Regions from separate parts of the Eggerthella sp. AM16-19 genome, predicted to be linked through region 1. Evidence: predicted binding sites of a transcription regulator. Region 1 holds the regulator's gene; each other region holds the start of a gene.
What was found. The regulator LexA, encoded in region 1, represses DNA repair genes until DNA is damaged. The targets are predictions, from matches to a motif close to CNAACANNTGTTNG.

Region 1 (4,736 bases):
GGATACCGCGTTGAGCGTTACCGCTACCAAGCAGATAATCAATGCGGTCCGCGTGGACTTGAGCATTCCGCGAGCTATGGATGCGGTATCGTTACTCTTTTGAGCAATTGAGTGTAATTTGCGATAAGCCAAAAACGCGCAAATCGCACCGATAGTTCCTAGCAGCATTCCACCTACAAATAGGGACAACGGGCCCGCGATAAATGCAAACGTCGTTTGAGAGCGCGCTGTCTTAAGCGTCTGTTCGTCTAAGGCATTCGGCCTGAACTGATTGTTTCCATCATTGGGATTAGGTTGTGTTTCCGGTTTGCCATGAGGCTCATGATTTTCATCAAGGTATGGACTGGGACGATTGTTTTGTTGATCGGCCACGTTAACTCCTAATTGCGGATTCCACTGCTGCCGAAACCCGATTCTCCTCGTTGCGATTCCGTCAATTCCTCGACCTGCTCGAAGTTGATCGTAGGGATCGGCATGACAATGAGCTGTGCAATGCGGTCACCGATTTCGATGGTAAATGAATCGTTGGGATCGGTGTTCAGCAAAATTACCTTCAGCTCACCACGATAATTGCTATCGATAAGACCAGGTGCGTTGACGATAGAAATGCCGTGCTTCGCAGCTAAGCCGCTGCGAGGTAATACAAAACCTGCATACCCTTCAGGTAGCGCGATTGCGAGTCCTGTGGCGACCATAGCGCGTTCATGCGGTTTCAACACAATACGCTCGACGGATCTCAAGTCTACTCCCGCATCACCGTTATATGCCGTGTGAGGGATTTGAGCATCGCGTGAGAGCATTTTAATAGGGACGCGCACGTTGTCCATAGCTACTTCAACCCCTCAAGAGCCGCAGCAAATTCCTCTACGTTTTGAAAATCTTTGTATACGCTTGCAAATCGCACGTAGGCTACATCGTCAAGCTTCGCCAATCGCACCAAAGCCATGTCACCAAGCTCTTTAGAGCCAATTTCGCTTTTAGATGCATTGCGTAGCTCGGCTTCTATGCTATCAATCAATGCGCCCAACTGCTCAGGAGCTATCGGCCGCTTAGCGCACGCAATGAGGAGACCCCTCATGAGCTTTTGTCTGTCATAAGCTTCGGATGAACCATCGGATTTGATGATGATGAGCGGATTGTCGCCTAAGCGCTCATACGTAGTGAACCTTCGACCGCATTGGAGGCATTCCCGCCTGCGGCGGATGCTGCTACCATCATCAGACGGACGGGAATCAACTACTTTGGATTCTAAGTTTCCGCATGCCGGGCATTTCATACAATCGCACTCCTTCGTTCGATGATATGTAGCCTAACATACAAGATATAGCGGTTTATACATTGTTACAAAAGAGTGCACCAAATCGTGACACAAGATATTGCCCTTAGCGGAAGTGCGGATCGGCAATGATTCATAAAATTCCAGCGATGATGGTAAGCAACGCGAACAAGGTGATTGCGCCGGCGGTTTGAGTTGGAGTTGCGCGAGGTCCAGCTTGATATGGCTGACGGAAGTCGCCACTTTGCCTTATGAGTGCGTTACTGCGTCGAGACTCGCCGGCAGGATGACAGGATGATGTATCGTCAATCTGCCGGGCGCTATACTCAGATCCGGGAAATTGAATGATATGCGCAGATGAAACGCGTGCATCTAGCTTTAGCGCCGCTGTGCCGCTAACTGCCGAACGAGAATCACGGTGTTGCATATTTCCTCCCCTTTGCTCTTGCGTAGAACCTTTGTTCGCATATATAATAGAGCGAACAAAGGTTCATGTCAACAGAAAAACAAACGGATGTTCGTTATAGTTCACCTCGAAAGGACAGCCCATGACCGACAAGATCACTAAGCGCCAGCAGGCGGTGCTCGACGTCATCGAGCAATGCATCCGCGAAAAGGGCTTTGGTCCCACTGTTCGCGAGGTGTGTCAGGCTTTGGGGCTCTCCTCTCCTTCCACCGTGCATGTTCATTTGAAGGCGCTTGAGGAGAAGGGCCTTATCAAGCGCGATGCGCTGAAATCGCGGTCGATAGCGCTTACCTACCCGCTTGACCATACCGAAGATGCTACGAATATCGTTCACGCTCAGTTTGACGATATCGTGTCCGTGCCATTGGTCGGAGACGTTGCGGCCGGAGTTCCCATCCTTGCCGAGCAGAACATCACCAACACTATGTCGTTGCCTATCGAAATCGTTGGCGATGCACCTTCTTTCATGCTGTCTGTGCATGGGGAAAGCATGATTGAGGCGGGTATCAACGACGGCGATTACGTCGTGGTCAAAGAGCAGCCGGTTGCAAACAATGGGGACATCGTTGTTGCCATCATCGACGATGGGGCTACGGTTAAGCGCTTCTACAGAGAGCAAGATCATATTCGACTGCAGCCGGAAAACTCTTCCATGGACCCCATCATCACCACTGATTGTTCCATTGCCGGCAAGGTAGTTGCCGTGTTCCGCCGTTTATAGTGAAACTCTACGGGCATAGCTACTCAAGCTAGAGCACGTGATCTGTGATTGAGCTAGCCATTCAAGTTGTAATGCTCGCAATATGAACTTGTTCAGGCACCTTTTCTCGTGCAATCTGATAGTGTCGGAACAGTTGGTACAAGCCGCTCTGATGACGCGGAAGATTGTGTATGCGATATAGCTACATGGGGCATGTGTATTTGGGTCGCCGATATCGTACGAACCGCTATGAGGGTTGAATAATGCCCGCATAAAACCTAAATACGGCCCGAATGCAGCATGCGCGCATTCGGACCGTTGGCTACCCGGGCACGAAGATGTCCGCCTGAAATTGCAAAACATCTTTTCTGCTGTGGCTAAAACTTGTGGTTTGTCGATTTATTGCTTGGCATCGCTCAAGGATCTGAACTCATCTACATATGCTTTTGGCACTAACATAGTCAGATGAGTCCCAGTTTCGATGTGCTCTTCGGTCAAGATCCTGCAACGCTCGTGAGCCTTCGATACTAAATCACCGCGTTGGTACGGAACGACTACATCAAGGTGCGTATCTTGAGCGGATGCTACATGAGCGATCCTGTCGACAAGCTGATCTATTCCCTCCCCTGTTTCCGCTGATACGAGCAGCGCATCATAGCGATTGGCCAATGCTTCCTGTTGCTCGATCGTCAGTAAATCGCATTTGTTGAAAACCAGCACCCTGGGTAAGGTTTGGGCATTGATCTGCTCTAAGACTTCTTCAACTGCCACTATCTGTTCTTCAAATTCGTCAGAAGAGGCATCAACCACATGCAATATCAAATCCGAGCCGGTGATTTCATCTAGTGTAGATTTAAATGCTTCAACCAAGGTGGTCGGTAGCTTCTGAATAAAGCCGACCGTATCGGTTAGCGTGATTTCGCGTCCTTCGAGCAGTTCGTATTTCCTTGTAGTGGAGTCGAGCGTAGCGAATAATTTGTCGTATGCAAGAACATCGGCGTTGGTGAGCCGATTGAGCAAACTTGATTTACCAGCATTGGTATACCCTGCGAGCGAGACTTTGAACATCCCGCTTTCGTACCTGCTCTCCCTTTGAACGGCTCGAACTTCAGCCAAATGTGCAAGTTCGCGTTTGATGGTGGTGATACGCTTGCGAACCAATCGACGGTCAACTTCAAGCTGGCTTTCGCCTTCGCCGAATCGGCTGCCTACGCCACCACCCATGCGGTTTGAGGCTAAGTGCGACCACATACCACGAAGTCGAGGGAGCAGATATTGGTTCTGAGCAAGACGAACTTGCAAACGTCCTTCTTTGGTCGTTGCATGAAGTGCGAAAATATCCAAGATCAAAGCGGTGCGATCGATGACTTTCAAGTCGCGATCAACAGACTTTTCCAGGTTTGATTGCTGCGATGGCGTTAACTCGTCATCGAAAATGATCAAATCTGCTCCAGTTGATCGGCAAAGCCGAGAGATCTCTTCCACCTTGCCGCTGCCCACAAAAGTCCTGGGATTTGGAGAATCAAGCTTTTGTGTTGTAACGGCAACCGTATCCGCTCCTGCGGTATCCGCTAATCGCTCAAGCTCCGCTAAAGAAGATGAGATATTCCAACGCATGCCGGGTCGTTCGACGCCAACAAGCACGGCCTTTTCCCGCTTCTCTTCAACAGTTGTTTTCGCACCCTTAACTAAGACCGATTGATATTCCGACATCGGTAATCCTCTCCGGTGGGTTCAAGCTGAAATGCGTATATTGGAATGGATTATGGCTTGTGCTTGATGTGGCCCCCAAAATGAAAACAAGCGCAGGTGCATTCCCGCGCTTGTCGATAGTAGCATAAGTCGTCCGATTACGAGCGGCTACAACTCAACGGTACCCTGGAAGGCCTCCGTGGCAGGACCCGTCATCATAACGTGATCATCGGTATCCCACTTGATATGAAGCGTACCGCCGCGCAATACGACATCGTTCTCCCTAGAAGCACGGCCAGTCAATGCTGCTGCGACATTAGTGGCGCACGCCCCGGTGCCGCAGGCAAGGGTCTCACCGCAGCCGCGTTCAAATACGCGCATCTCGATGGCATCTTTGCCGATGTGAGCGAACTCGACATTGGTTTTCTCGGGGAACACCGAATGGCTTTCGTAATATGCGCCGATTCGATTCAGATCCAGCGTTGCGAGACATTTATCACTCGCGCTTACGAACAGTTCATCGGGCAGTGTGCTGAAATCATCGATGAAGCAGATAGCATGCGGATTCCCCATAGAGACGCACGTGAAGGCAAACGCCCCCC
Region 2 (4,736 bases), on a different contig from region 1:
ACCGTTGACGCCGACGGCTATCGCACCGGCAGCCTCAACCAAAACGTTCCCGAATAGACCAAAGGCAATGGCGGCGCCTTGCGAACCGTATGCGGCATCTTCAAACGCGCCAACCCCCTTCTGCGCAGCACAAGTTACCGCGCAGCTAAGCTAAATGCTAAGCAGACACCCCACCACAACTCCACGCCGCGGCACGTGCGGCAAGGGGGGCTACTGCCAGCGCCCTGCACCGCACAAGTCGTAGCCGCGACAAATGCCATAACCGCTCCCGCCATTATCCCGCTCTGCGGCATACGGGGCTAGCGAGTTGCCACCAGCGCCCTGCGCTGAGCAAGCAAGCCGCCGCCACCGTGTCCGTCAACCCGCGGTCGACGGACAGCAGGGTTCTACGACCGACGCGAGCTGCCGTACGCTGCGTTCTTGCGATTGCCGAAGGCGCTGCCTTTGCGCGCGCTCTTCTTCAGGTCCTTGAGCACATCCGCCTCGCTTTCGCCCTCCACGCCGGCACGCAGGCGCACCACCTCGTCTCGCAAGCGCGCCGCCTCCTCAAAGTCCATGTTGCGCGACGCCTCCGCCATATCTTCCTCCATGCTGGAGATAACGCGCAGCACCTCTTCGCGCGACAGCTCGGCAAGCTGCATGTTCACCTGCTCAGATGACACATCGCCCATTTCCCCATGCACGTAGCTCATGATGTCCACGACCGCCTTCGTGACCGTTTTGGGCGTGATGCCGTGCTCTTCGTTGTAGGCCATCTGGATGCTGCGACGGCGCCGCGTTTCGGAGATTGCCAGGTCCATGGAGTCGGTGGTTTTGTCGGCATACATGATTACCTGGCCGTTCGCGTTACGAGCAGCGCGGCCGATGGTCTGGATCAGGCTGCGCTGGTTTCGCAGGAAGCCCTCCTTGTCGGCGTCGAGAATGGCTACCAACGTTACCTCGGGCAGGTCCAGGCCCTCGCGCAGCAGGTTGATTCCCACCAGCACATCGAACTTGCCCAAACGCAGATCGCGCAGGATGTCCACGCGCTCAAGCGTGCCGATGTCGCTGTGCATGTAGCGGGCGCGTAAGCCGCGGTCCAAGAGGTGGTCGGTCAAATCCTCGGCCATCTTCTTGGTAAGCGTGGTTATGAGCACGCGCTCGTTGCGGTCGGCGCGCTCCTTCGCCTCGTCGATGATGTCGTCGATCTGGCTTGCACTGCCGCGCACGATGATCTCGGGATCCAGCAGGCCCGTGGGGCGGATGATCTGCTCCACCTGCTGCTGGCTGACCTTCAGCTCGTAATCGCCGGGCGTTGCCGACACGTAGATGAACTGCGGCACGCGCTCCTCGAACTCGTCGAAACGCAGCGGACGGTTATCCAAACAGCTGGGCAGCCGGAACCCATGCTCGGTCAAGGTGATCTTGCGGCTGCGGTCGCCCTCATGCATGCCGCGGATTTGGGGCACCGTCACATGGCTCTCGTCGATGATGCATAGGAAATCGTCCGGGAAATAGTCGATGAGCGTGTACGGGGGCTCTCCAGGCTCGCGCCCGTCCAAATGCCGGGAATAGTTCTCGATGCCGCTGCAAAAGCCCATGGTCTCCAGCATCTCAAGATCGTAGTTCACGCGCATCTCCAGCCGCTGGGCCTCAAGCAGCTTGCCCTCCTCTTTAAACTGCTGCAGGCGCTCGCGCAGCTCCTCTTGGATGGTTTTGATAGCGTGCTCCATCTTCGGGCGCGCCGTCACGTAATGGGAGGCCGGCCAGATGGGCAGGGCCTCATAGGCTTGCAACACCTCGCCCGTGACGTTGTCGATCTCGGAAATCTGCTCTATCTCATCGCCCCAGAACTCCACGCGCACCGGATTGTCCGCGTACGGCGGGAACACATCGAGGTTATCCCCGCGCACGCGGAACGTGCCGCGTTTCAGCTCGTAGTCGTTGCGGTCGTACTGGATGTCGATAAGGTCGTGGATCATCTGGTCGCGATCCATCTCCTTCTGCTTGTCCACGAACACGGCCATGCCCGCGTAATCCATGGGGCTGCCGATACCGTAGATGCAGCTGACCGACGCCACCACGATGACGTCGCGCCTGGAAAGGAGCGCGCTGGTGGCGGCATGGCGCAGCTTCTCCACCTCTTCGTTGATGGAGGCGTCCTTCTCGATGAACGTGTCCGACGAGGGCACATACGCTTCGGGCTGGTAATAATCGTAGTAGCTGACGAAATACACCACGGCATTGTCGGGGAAGAACTCCTTCAGCTCGCTTGCAAGCTGAGCGGCAAGCGTCTTGTTCGGCGCCATGACAAGCGTGGGGCGCTGCACCGCCTCGATGGTTTTCGCCATGGTGAACGTTTTGCCCGAGCCCGTAACGCCCAGAAGCGTTTGATACCGCAGCCCTTCCTCTACGCCCTGTGCCAGCTTCTTGATGGCCTGCGGCTGATCGCCTGAAGGCTCATAAGGGCTGACCGCTCGAAACGGCGTGTTCGCAAGGCGCACTTCGGGCAGCTTGCCCTCCATTGTCATGCCCTCGATGTTCTTCAGATGGCTGCTCATATGCAATCACGTCCTTCGCAGGCGCTTCCTTCGAATCAGTGCCCGAAGTCTATCACGGCATACGGAAAAGAACAAGTGTACGTTTTCGCTTCACATACGCGACAACGCAAAAGGCCCCTGCAGCATGCGGCATCTGGCAAAGCCAGGCGCCGCACCGCAGGGGCCCGCAACGTTTCAAACGATCGCGCCCATCAGCGCGAAGCCGTCCTAGTCCAGCGTCTTGCTGTACTCACGCCACCACTGCTCGACCTGCTCGCGCAGCTGCTCGGGCGTGCCATCGTTGTTGAACACCACGTCGGATTGCTCGATGCGATCCGCATCGCTGATCTGGCGGGCGATGCGGCGACGCACATCCTGCTCGTCCCAGCCGCCTGCAACGGCGCGCTCGATGCGGTCGTCAAGCGGGGCCAGCACGGCGATGACCACGTCGGCGCCGTTGGCCATGGACACCTGGCGATTTTTGAACACGGAATATTCCACCACCACGGCCTTGTTGCCCTGGCGCTCAAGCTCGTCGAGCTGATCGGTGAACGCCTCCTCGATGCGCGGCATGGTGATGCGGTTGAGCTTGCGCGTCTCCGCCGGCGTGGCGAAAGCCTTCGCCGCCACCTTCGAGCGCACGATCTGACCATCAGCGCCCAGGATATCGGCGCCGAACGCCTCTACCAGGTCGGCTTTGACCGTATCCCACAGCAGCACGTCATGACCGACCTTGTCGAGGTCGATGTACGGGACTCCCTGCTCGGCCAGGACCTTGCGGGCCGTCGATTTGCCGGCGCCCATGCCGCCGATGACGAACAGCTTCTTCATACCCATGCCTGCCTCCTTTGTCGGCATCGCAGCGTTACCTTCACGCATATCTTCTTCATATGATACACGCACCACACAGCCGAAACGGACGGCACGTGCCATCATTTGCCAACAGGTTACGGTAGGCGGCACTGGTATACTGAGGCGATGTGCTGCGGATTAAGGGAGCGCAGCAGATGAGAAGGGAACTATCATGCCGGAAACGCCGGCTGGGAGCCACGCACGCAACCGTTCGCGAAGCGCATACGCAAGCCCCGCATCGGATTCTTACACGCAACACCGTTCCAATGTGCACGGCCGCGCCTCAAGCGTCGCAGCCACCGCATCGCATGGCACCCGCCGCGCAAACGCCGTAACGGACGGCCGTCACGACAGTGCGCACGGCGCATCACCGCGGACCTCGCGCACATCCGGCAGCGTAGAGCAGCCCAAGCGGAAGAAATCACGCTACATCCCTGCCCTCGATGGCCTACGCGCACTTGCCGTGCTCGGCGTCATCGCCTACCACATGGGCATGGCCTGGATGCCCGGCGGCCTGCTCGGCGTCACCGTGTTCTTCGTGCTGTCGGGCTACCTGATCACCAGTCTATTGCTCATCGAATGGGACTCCACGGGCACCATCGACCTGCCGCAGTTCTGGCTACGGCGCGTGAAACGCCTATTCCCGGCCATCGCCTTCGTCATCATAGTCACCGCCGTGCTCTGCACGTTGTTCGACCACAGCCTGCTCACGAAGCTGCGCGAGGACATGTGGGCGGCGCTTTGCTGGGTGACCAACTGGTGGTACATCCTGCGCGACGTATCCTACTTCGACGCCCTAGGCGCCCCGAGCCCTGTCACGCATTTCTGGTCGCTCGCCATCGAGGAGCAATTCTACGTGGTTTGGCCCGTGGTGCTCATCCTTGCGCACAAGTTCGGCGTGAAGCGCACCCATATGCGCAACGCTACCTTCGTGCTCGCCTTGGCATCCGCGCTTGAAATGGCGCTTCTGTTCAACCCCGGCGCCGACCCCTCGCGCGTATACTACGGAACCGATACCCGCGCGTTCAGCCTGCTCATCGGCGCATGGCTTGCCTTCGTATGGCCGTCGAACCAACTTGGCGCGAACAACGAGATCCACCTTGACCACAGCGTTCGGCTGGCGCTTGACGCCGTGGGCGGCATCGCGCTCATTGGCTTGGTGGCCATGATGGCGGGCATCGAAGGCACGTCGGCGTTCATGTACCGCGGCGGCATCCTGCTCGCCTCCGTGATCACCATGGTCATCATCGCCGTCATCGTGCACCCGTCTAGCCTGTTGGCGAAGGTGTTCGCCGCAAAACCGCTCGTATGGATCGGCCTGCACTCCTACGGCATGTACCTGTGGCACTACCCTATCCTTCTGCT
Region 3 (4,736 bases), on a different contig from region 1:
CACGCCCACCGCATTCGAGGCGGAGTCGGTGATGTCGCTGACATCCTCCAAGATCTGATCGAGGCGCATAATCTCGAGATTCGCCGCATCCACGGTCAAGGACACGCGATCGACGAGCGGATCGACCTTGTCCATAGCGGGCTCGAGCGATTTCGTGATGCGTTGCACGCTTTCAAGCGTCGGGTCAAGTTGCTCCTTCATTTTGTCGACCGTGGTGCGCGTTTTGCGCACGGTGATGACAAGCTCGATCACGAACCACACCAAAGCCACGCCGAGCACCACGTACACGATAGGCAAAACCACGCCCATAACTTCGCCGAAATCCACCAGACGCCTCCTTCATATATCCATATACGCCGCCAACTATAGCATGCGGTCTTGGATTCTACCCCGCCGACGCATGCGTTTACACCCGCCGTTCATAGCGGTTGCAATGCGGTTACCTTCGAAAAGACGTGGGGTTTTGCCTTGCGCTCCTTAAGAAGAAGCGCCTAACGGGCACCCGTTTCCTCGCCTTCGGAAGCATCCCGCGCGCCCGGTTTCTTCCGCCCGCTGCGCACACCGTTCGCCTCGACATCGACCGACCCGCCCTTCGGCAGCTCGGCCCCATGATGGACCCCCGCCGCCGCATGGGGAGCCTGCGCCCGATCGCGCGCCGCGGCATCTACGCGATACGACTCCCAACCGCGCTCGGAGGGATGATAGAAGCAGCCGCGCTCAAGCCCTTCCGGCAAGTAGCGTTGATCGACCCAGCCTGCAGGATAATCGTGCGGGTATTTGTACGCGCCGTAATGCTCGGAGCCGGGGCGGTGCCTGTCGCGAAGATAGTCGGGGACATCGCGCTTGGGCCCGTTTCGCACTTCCGCCAAGGCAGCATCGATACCCGCCTCGCACGCGTTGCTTTTCGGCGCAAGAGCGATATAGGTTGCCGCCTGCGCCAAGTTGATGCGGCATTCGGGATACCCGATGACCTCCGCTGATTTGAACGCGGCCGCGGCCACCAGCAATGCCTGAGGATCGGCGTTGCCCACGTCCTCGGACGCGTGGATAAGCATACGGCGCGCGATGTATTTGGGGTCCTCTCCCCCATCGATCATACGGGCGAGCCAATACAGCGCCGCATCGGGATCGGAACCGCGCATGGACTTGATGAAGGCGGATATGATGTCGTAATGCATATCCTTGTTCTTGTCATACGGCAATGCGCGATGCGGCGTAGCGCTTTCCACCTGCGCCTTCGTGATAACGGCAGGGTTCTCGCGCGTGCCGGGCTGCTGCATGCCCGCCGCAAGCTCGAGGGTGGTAAGCGATGCGCGGCCATCGCCGCCCGCCAAGAGCACGATAGCGCTGCGAGCAGCCGGGTCGAGCGTATACAAGCCGTCCAGCCCGCGAGGGTCGGCAACGGCCCGGTCGACCAGCTGCGCCACATCGCCGTCGGAAAGCCCCTTGAGACCGACCACGCGCGAGCGGCTGATAAGGGCGGAGTTCACCTCGAAAAACGGGTTCTCAGTGGTGGCTCCCACCAGCACCACGGTGCGGTTCTCCACCGCATGAAGAAGCGCATCCTGCTGACTGCGATTGAATCGATGGATCTCGTCCACAAACAGGATGGTACGCGAGCCGTTGAGCGCCAAGCGCTTCTCGGCGGCGTCGATTTCCCGGCGCAGGTCGGATACGGTGCCGCCGATGGCCGACACCTCCACGAACGTGGCCTTCGTGGATTCGGCGATGACGTGAGCGATGGAGGTTTTGCCGGTTCCCGCCGGGCCGTAGAGGATGACCGAGCTGACGTTGTCCTGCTCGATGGCCGCACGCAACCAGCTGCCCGGGCCCACGGCATCCTGCTGCCCCACCACATCTTCCAGCGTTCGCGGGCGCATGCGCACCGCCAGCGGCGCCACCTGCTGCTTGCGTTCGTTCTCCATTGCCGTGAATAGCGTGTCCATGACCACCCCTGCCTGTTGATTGGCAAACCATGATAGCACGCGAACGTTTGTTTGCCTAGAGAAAAATGGGGCGTCTCGCTCAGCTCGAAAAGCAACGGCTTGCTTACACCTGCTTCACCGATTCTGTCAAGACTTTACTTTGCCTTGAGGTCCCATATACTCGATATCAGGTTCCACCCTTGTCGCCGTACTTTTTGCGATGGACCGATGCTATTTCCGAGGGAGCTCAAGATAGCAAGTGAAACGGAGATTCGCGCCCGTTGGCACGAAAGCCGGGAAGCAAGCTGCGAGCACCCACCTTGTTGAGGTGGGTTCATCCTTCCGGCCGGGGGTGGGACTTTTTTCATGCCCGAATCCGGCCCGCCCCGCCATCACACCCGCAATCATCTTGCGAAAAGCAGTTACGCCGCAGGCAGCCTGAGCACGAACGTGGTGCCCTCGCCTTGCGCCCCTTCCACGCAGATCGTGCCGTGGTGGTATTGCACCGCATGCTTGACGATGGCAAGCCCCAGGCCCGTGCCGCCTGTTTCCTTCGAACGGCTTTTATCCAGACGGAAGAATCGCTCGAACACCTTTTCGCGCATCTCCTCGGGAATGCCCGCCCCGGTATCGCTCACGCGCACCGTGACCACCGATTCGGGGTCCGGCTCCGCCCCTGCCGCACGCAGCGCCTCCAAAACCTCCTCGGACGCAGCGCCCTGCGACACGCGCACCGACACGCTTCCGCCGGCATGGTTGTAGCGCACCGCGTTTTCGATAAGGTTGTACAGCATCTCCTCGGCAAGCGTCTCGCTACCGTTGATATGGGTGGACCCGCCCTTCACGGAGATGGATACGCCCTCGTCAGCGGCGAACGACTCCAAGCGTCCGGCCATCCGTCGGGCAACGGACGTCACGTCGATGGGCCGCTCCTCGCGCGCGAACGCGCTCTCGTCGAGCTTCGAAAGCGTGAGCACGTCGTTGATAAGGCCGCGCATCGCCTGCGCCTCGTCGTAGATAAGGCCGGCGAACTTCTGCCGGTCCTCAGGCAGCACCATGTCGTTCTTCATAAGCTCGGCATAGCCCGATATCACCTGCAGCGGCGTCTTCATCTCGTGGCTAACGTTGCTGGAGAAGTCGCGGCGCATGCTTTCCGCTTCGGCAAGCTCCTTGTTCTGCTTCTTGAGCTGCGTCTGCTGATCGTCGATGCGCTGAAGAAGGGGCACCATTTCCCCGTAGATGTCGTTTTCCAAAGGTTCCGCCATGTCAAGGGCGTCGATAGGCTTCATGATGTGGCGCGTGAGCAGCCGGGACAGCAAGAATACCAATCCGGCGACGACCACGAGCGCGAACAGCGTTGGCACGAGCATCTCGCCCAAGAAGGCGAACAGGGAATGACGGGTTTCAGACAAGCGGACGATGCGCCCATCGGAGAGCTTCTCAGCGGCATACACCGTATCGGTGCCCAAGGTTTCCGAATAGCGCATGCTCACCGCCTCGCCCGTGCGCGCGGCCTTGCTGACCTCGGGACGGGAGGCGTGGTTATCCATCTGGCCGGCGTCTGCCTGGCTATCGTAGAGCACCAGGCCGTTTTCGCTGATAAGCGTGTAGCGGGTGATACCGCTGAACTGCTGGGACAAGACGGTGGCCACATCGGCGGCCGGGGCCTCGTCAAGGGCCGTCGCCGCCCGGCTGGCTTCCTGGACCAGGGCCTGCTCGGCATCATGCTCGTAGGAGTAATAGAAGATGCTGACCATCACCGCGGAAAAGGCCAAAAGAATCCCCAGGGAAAACGCCAAAACGGTGGTGAAGATGCGGCCGGCAAGGCTTTTAACGTGATCGGGCGAAGGGCTCATGCGGCAAACCTCTATTCCGGCTGTCTGATGCTGTAACCCACGCCGCGCACGGTTTTGATGCAGGCATCGGCACCCGGGCATGCGGCGGAAAGCTTCTGGCGCAGCGTTTGGATATGCACGTCGACAGTGCGCGTCTCGCCCACGAACGTCATGCCCCATACGTCCTCGAGCAGCTGACCGCGCGACAGCACGCGCCCGACGTTGCGAAGCAGTGCGCGCAGCAGGTCGAACTCCTTGAGCGTGAGCTCGACGGGGATGCCGCCTGCGGAAACGGTGTGCTCGAGCACGCGCAGCTCGATGGGCCCGCACTCCAGCACATCGCCGGCGGGCGCGGTTGGCGCCGCGGCGCGGCGCAAGAGCGCGTTCACGCGGCTGACCAGCTCCATCATGCCGAAGGGTTTGGCCAGGTAATCGTCGGCGCCCGCATCAAGGCCGCTGACCTTGTCGAACTCGGTGCCTTTCGCCGTGAGCATCATGACGGGAAGGAACTTGGTGGCCGGGTCCTCGCGCAGGCGGCGGAGAACCTCGAGTCCGTCGATCTCGGGCAACATGATGTCGAGCAACACCAAGTCGGGAAGCGATTCTCGGCAAGCATCGAAGAAGTCGCCGGCATGGGCGAAGCCCGCTGCCTCAAGGCCCGCCTGCTTGAGCGCGTACACCGTCAAATCGCGGATATTCGTGTCGTCTTCCAAGTAGTAGATCATGCTTGCACCTCGTTATTCCACAACCGAATCGTCTGGACGCGGGCCCGCCAGGCGATAGCCGACCCCACGCACCGTCTCCACGGCATCGGCATGCTCGCCGAGCTTTTGCCGAAGCGTGAGCACGTGCATGTCGACCGTGCGGCTGCCGCCGCCGAAATCCCAGCCCCACACGTTTTGCAGGAGCTTCTCGCGCGACAGCACGGCGCCGGGATGGCGCATCATATACGCCAGCAAATCGAATTCGCGCATGG

Region 2: the regulator LexA is predicted to act here: its motif matches at 2,609-2,622, upstream of uvrB (excinuclease ABC subunit UvrB).
Region 3: the regulator LexA is predicted to act here: its motif matches at 1,987-2,000, upstream of DW178_RS06730 (replication-associated recombination protein A).

Annotation. Positions count from the first base shown of each region.
Region 1 covers NZ_QUCY01000001.1:163,095-167,830, reverse strand. Annotated here, with positions in the region: gene DW178_RS11095 (hypothetical protein) at 1-372, opposite strand, end outside; gene dut (dUTP diphosphatase) at 381-827, opposite strand; gene nrdR (transcriptional regulator NrdR) at 830-1,276, opposite strand; gene lexA (transcriptional repressor LexA) at 1,825-2,463, shown strand; gene hflX (GTPase HflX) at 2,842-4,155, opposite strand; gene dapF (diaminopimelate epimerase) at 4,303-4,736, opposite strand, start outside.
Region 2 covers NZ_QUCY01000016.1:3,296-8,031, reverse strand. Annotated here, with positions in the region: gene larE (ATP-dependent sacrificial sulfur transferase LarE) at 1-57, shown strand, start outside; gene uvrB (excinuclease ABC subunit UvrB) at 387-2,540, opposite strand; gene coaE (dephospho-CoA kinase) at 2,748-3,356, opposite strand; gene DW178_RS07225 (acyltransferase family protein) at 3,544-4,736, shown strand, end outside.
Region 3 covers NZ_QUCY01000014.1:22,661-27,396, forward strand. Annotated here, with positions in the region: gene DW178_RS06725 (DUF948 domain-containing protein) at 1-327, opposite strand, end outside; gene DW178_RS06730 (replication-associated recombination protein A) at 492-1,946, opposite strand; gene DW178_RS06735 (sensor histidine kinase) at 2,348-3,781, opposite strand; gene DW178_RS06740 (response regulator transcription factor) at 3,793-4,485, opposite strand; gene DW178_RS06745 (response regulator transcription factor) at 4,498-4,736, opposite strand, start outside.